One region of the Pseudaquabacterium prasiolae genome, then DNA from elsewhere that is predicted to be linked to it. Evidence: predicted binding sites of a transcription regulator. Region 1 holds the regulator's gene; the other holds the start of a gene.
What was found. Region 1 encodes LexA, which represses DNA repair genes until DNA is damaged. Its sites were predicted from a motif close to ACTGTATNNNNATACAGT; they were not measured.
Positions count from the first base shown of each region.

Region 2: the regulator LexA is predicted to act here: its motif matches at 1,324-1,341, upstream of recA (recombinase RecA).

Region 1 is NZ_JAOCQD020000001.1:1,609,498-1,611,692, forward strand. It holds gene N4G63_RS06830 (asparaginase) at 1-769, opposite strand, end outside; gene lexA (transcriptional repressor LexA) at 842-1,516, shown strand; gene N4G63_RS06840 (helix-hairpin-helix domain-containing protein) at 1,519-1,887, shown strand; gene N4G63_RS06845 (DUF3224 domain-containing protein) at 1,992-2,195, shown strand, end outside.
Region 2 is NZ_JAOCQD020000001.1:451,494-453,688, forward strand. It holds gene N4G63_RS01820 (regulatory protein RecX) at 1-183, opposite strand, end outside; gene recA (recombinase RecA) at 233-1,279, opposite strand; gene N4G63_RS01830 (response regulator) at 1,490-2,161, shown strand.

The DNA.
Region 1 (2,195 bases):
TGGCCACCACCAGGCCGCGCACGCCGGCCGCCAGCAGCGCGCGCACGCCATCGCCGCGCGCACCGGCGTGGCTGCTGACGATCTCCACCCACGGCCAGTCCTGCGGCCTGGCCGGCAGGCGGTCCAGCGCACGGCCCGGGCCTTGCGGCCAGGCGCGAAACTGGCGCAGCTGCCCCTCCTCCAGCACGGCGATCGGCCCGCCATCGCCGGCCGTGAAGGCCTGGGTGCGGTAGGTATGGGCCTTGCGCAGCCCCGTCGCGCCGAACACCTGGCCGGCCAGCACCGCCAGCACACCGGCCACGCCCGGCGTGGCGGCCACGGTCACCGCGTCCAGCAGGTTCTGCGGCCCGTCGGCGGCCAGCGCGGTGGCCGGGCGCATGGCGGCAACCAGCACCACCGGCTTGGGCGCTGCCAGCACGCTGTGCAGCCACCAGGCGGTTTCTTCCAGCGTGTCGGTGCCGTGGGTGATGACCACGCCGCTCACCTCCGGCCGCGCCAGCAGCTGCTGCACGCGCTGCGCCAAGGCCAGCCAGGTGGCGTGGTCCATGTCCTTGCTGTCGAGCTGGGCCAGTTGCTCGGCCTCGATGCCCGGCGCGCCGGGTGCCGCCAGTGCGGGCACGGCCGCCAGCAGATCCTGCACGCTGCGCTGCGCTGCGGTGTAGCCCACGTTGTCGCCCGGGCGGGCCGAGGTGCCGGCGATGGTGCCGCCGGTGCCCAGGATCACCACCGTGGCGGGCGTGCTGCGTTCGGCGAGAGAAATACTTGGCATCAGGCCCTCATCTGGATGAAAATACAGTCACTGGATGGAAACTCAGGAGCGCGCATGCCCGATCTGCCCTACATGCCCGATGGCCCCAAGCTCACCCCGCGCCAGCAGCAGATCCTCGATCTGGTGCAAGGCACGATCGAGCGCACCGGCTCGCCGCCCACCCGCGCCGAGATCGCCGCCGAGCTGGGCTTCAAGTCGGCCAACGCGGCTGAAGAGCATCTGCAGGCCCTGGCCCGCAAGGGCGTGATCGAGCTGGTCAGCGGCACCTCGCGCGGCATCCGCCTGCGCTCTGAAACCCTGCGCGCCGTGAACGAGTCGCGCGGTCGCCAATTCTCGCTGCCCTTGCCCAGCCTGGCCCAGCTCACGCTGCCGCTGGTGGGCCGCGTGGCCGCCGGCAGCCCGATCCTGGCGCAGGAGCACATTGACCAGAGCTATGTGGTCGAAGCCTCGATGTTCCCGCGCAAGCCCGACTACCTGCTGCGCGTGCGCGGCATGAGCATGCGCGACGCCGGCATCCTCGACGGCGACCTGCTGGCCGTGCAAAAGGCCAGCGAGGCCAAGAACGGCCAGATCGTCGTGGCCCGCCTGGGCGACGACGTCACCGTCAAGCGCCTGCACCGCACCCGCCAGGGCATCGAACTGCTGCCCGAGAACCCCGACTACCCGGTGATCCATGTTGGCGAAGGCGACGGTTTTGCACTCGAGGGCGTGGCCGTGGGCCTGATCCGCAACACCATGCTGATGTAGCCATGGCTGGCGCCCTCGTCTCCCAGCCCGGGGCGGCTGCAGCGCGCAGCAGCCCGCGCCACGGCCAGCGCTCGCGGGTGAGGGCGCCCAAGGCCGGCAGCGCGGCCGAGTGCCTGGCGCTCGAGCAATTGCCCAACATCGGCCCCAGCATGGCCGCCGACCTGCGCCTGCTGGGCATTGCCCGGCCGGCCGATCTGGCCCAGCGCGACGCCTTCTCGCTCTATCAGGCGCTGTGTTCGCTGAGCGGCAAGCGGCAAGACCCCTGCGTGCTCGACACCTTCATGGCCGCCACCGATTTCATGCGCGGCGCGGCGCCCGCGCCGTGGTGGGCCTACACGGCCGAGCGCAAGCGGCTCTACGGCAGCCTGTGATCAGCCCTGCACGCGCGGCGCGCCCAGCGCGCAGCGCCCTCACCCCACGCACGCTGGCGGCCCTGGCGCTGGCCTGCCCCTTGTTGTTGACCGGAGCCCGCCTCATGGCCGAAACCCGCCTTGCCACTGGCAGCTTCGAGGTGCAGATGACACCCCAGGGCAGCCCCGAGGGCGCCGAAGGCCACCAGCTCGGCCTGCTGCTGCTGAACAAGCGCTTCAGCGGCGACCTGGCCGGCACCGGCAGCGGCCGCATGCTCACCGCGCTGACCGCCACCCCGGGCTCGGCCGGCTATGTGGCCATCGAGCGC
Region 2 (2,195 bases), 1.2 Mb from region 1:
CAGGCCTGCGGCTTCGACGCAGTGGCCATGGTCGGCGTCGGCGTCGGCGTCGGTGGACATGGCCGCCACGGGCCGGCCGGCCGCTGCGCGCAGCAGCCGCACACGCAATTCGGTGCGGCTGTGCTCGCGCTGCGCCAGCCACTGCAGCGCACGCACCTTCAGCGAGGCGGGGCGGGGCGCCATCGCGCTGCCGTGGCGTGGGTATGGCGCTCGGGCCGCGAACGAGCGGGGATCAGGCCTCGCCGTCGCCCACCGGGCCGGGCTGCAGCGGCACGCCCAGGGCTTCGCGCACGCGGTTCTCGATTTCGAGCGCGATCTCGGGGTTCTCGCGCAGGAACTCGCGGGCGTTGTCCTTGCCCTGGCCGATCTTCTCGCCGTTGTAGGCGTACCAGGCGCCGGACTTGTCGACGATCTTGGCCTCGACGCCCATGTCGATGATCTCGCCCTCGCGGCTGGTGCCTTCGCCGTAGAGGATGTCGAACTCGGCGGTCTTGAACGGCGGGGCCACCTTGTTCTTGACGACCTTGACCTTGGTTTCGCTGCCGATCACCTCTTCGCCGCGCTTGATGCTGCCGGTGCGGCGGATGTCCAGGCGCACCGAGCTGTAGAACTTGAGCGCGTTGCCGCCGGTGGTGGTTTCGGGGTTGCCGAACATCACGCCGATCTTCATGCGGATCTGGTTGATGAAGACGACCATGGTGTTGGTCTTCTTGACCGTGCCGGTGAGCTTGCGCAGCGCCTGGCTCATCAGACGGGCCTGCAGACCGGGCAGGCTGTCGCCCATCTCGCCTTCGAGTTCGGCCTTGGGCGTGAGGGCGGCGACCGAGTCGATGATGACCAGGTCAACCGAGCCCGAGCGCACCAGCGAATCGACGATCTCGAGCGCCTGCTCGCCGGTGTCGGGCTGGCTGATCAGCAGCTCTTGCAGGTTGACGCCGAGCTTTTGCGCATAGGCGGTGTCGAGCGCATGTTCGGCGTCGATGAAGGCGCAGGTGCCGCCCAGCTTCTGCATCTGGGCCACCACCTGCAGCGTGAGCGTGGTCTTGCCCGAGGACTCGGGGCCGTAGATCTCGACCACGCGGCCACGCGGCAGACCACCCACGCCCAGCGCGATGTCCAGGCCCAGCGAGCCGGTGGACACCACCTCGAGGGCCTCGACGGCTTCGCCGTCGCCCAGCCGCATGATGGAACCCTTGCCGAACTGCTTTTCGATCTGGGCAAGCGCGGCCTGCAGGGCCTTGGCTTTTTCGGTGTTCAGTGCTTTCACGGGTGCGTCCATGTGGGGCTCTCCTCGGGTCGAGATGGCCCGATGATAGCCGAGATACTGTATGTCTGAACAGCCTGTCAACTTCCACAGCCCAGATGAACCCGTGCCCCGGGTTGCTGTCAGGCTGTGCAAGTGTCGGGCTGCCTAGAATCAATTCGTCGCCTGCCGGGATCGTGCGGATCGGGCGATGCAGAACACGGTGGGCACCAGCGGGAGACGAAGATGCGGATTCTGATCGCGGAAGACGACCAGGTGCTGGCTGACGGATTGTTGCGCTCATTGCGTGCCACCGGCTATGCGGTGGACCAGGTGGGCAGTGGCAGCGAGGCCGATGCGGCGCTGGCGGCCCATGAATTCGACCTGCTGATCCTGGATCTGGGGCTGCCCAAGATGCATGGCTTCGATGTGCTGCGCAAGCTGCGCGGGCGCGGTTCGTCGGTGCCGGTGCTGATCCTCACGGCGGCCGACAGCGTGGAGCAGCGCGTCAAGGGCCTCGATCTGGGCGCCGACGACTACATGGCCAAGCCCTTCTCGCTGCAGGAGCTGGAGGCGCGGGTGCGCGCACTCACGCGGCGTGGGCTGGGCGCGGCGTCCAACGTCATCAAGCACGGTCCGCTGACCTTTGATGCCACCGGCCGCGTGGCCTACATCAGCGACCAGATGGTCGAGCTGTCGGCGCGCGAGCTCAGCCTGCTGGAGGTGCTGCTGCAGCGCGCCGGCCGGCTGGTGAGCAAGGACCAGCTGGTCGAGCGCCTGTGCGAATGGGGCGAAGAGGTGAGCAACAACGCCATCGAGGTCTACATCCACCGCCTGCGCAAGAAGATCGAGCAGGGGCCGATCCGCATCGCCACGGTGCGCGGGCTGGGCTATTGCCTGGAGAAGATCCCGAACTGAGGCTGCCGCCGCCGCCGCCAGGCGGGCCGGGGCC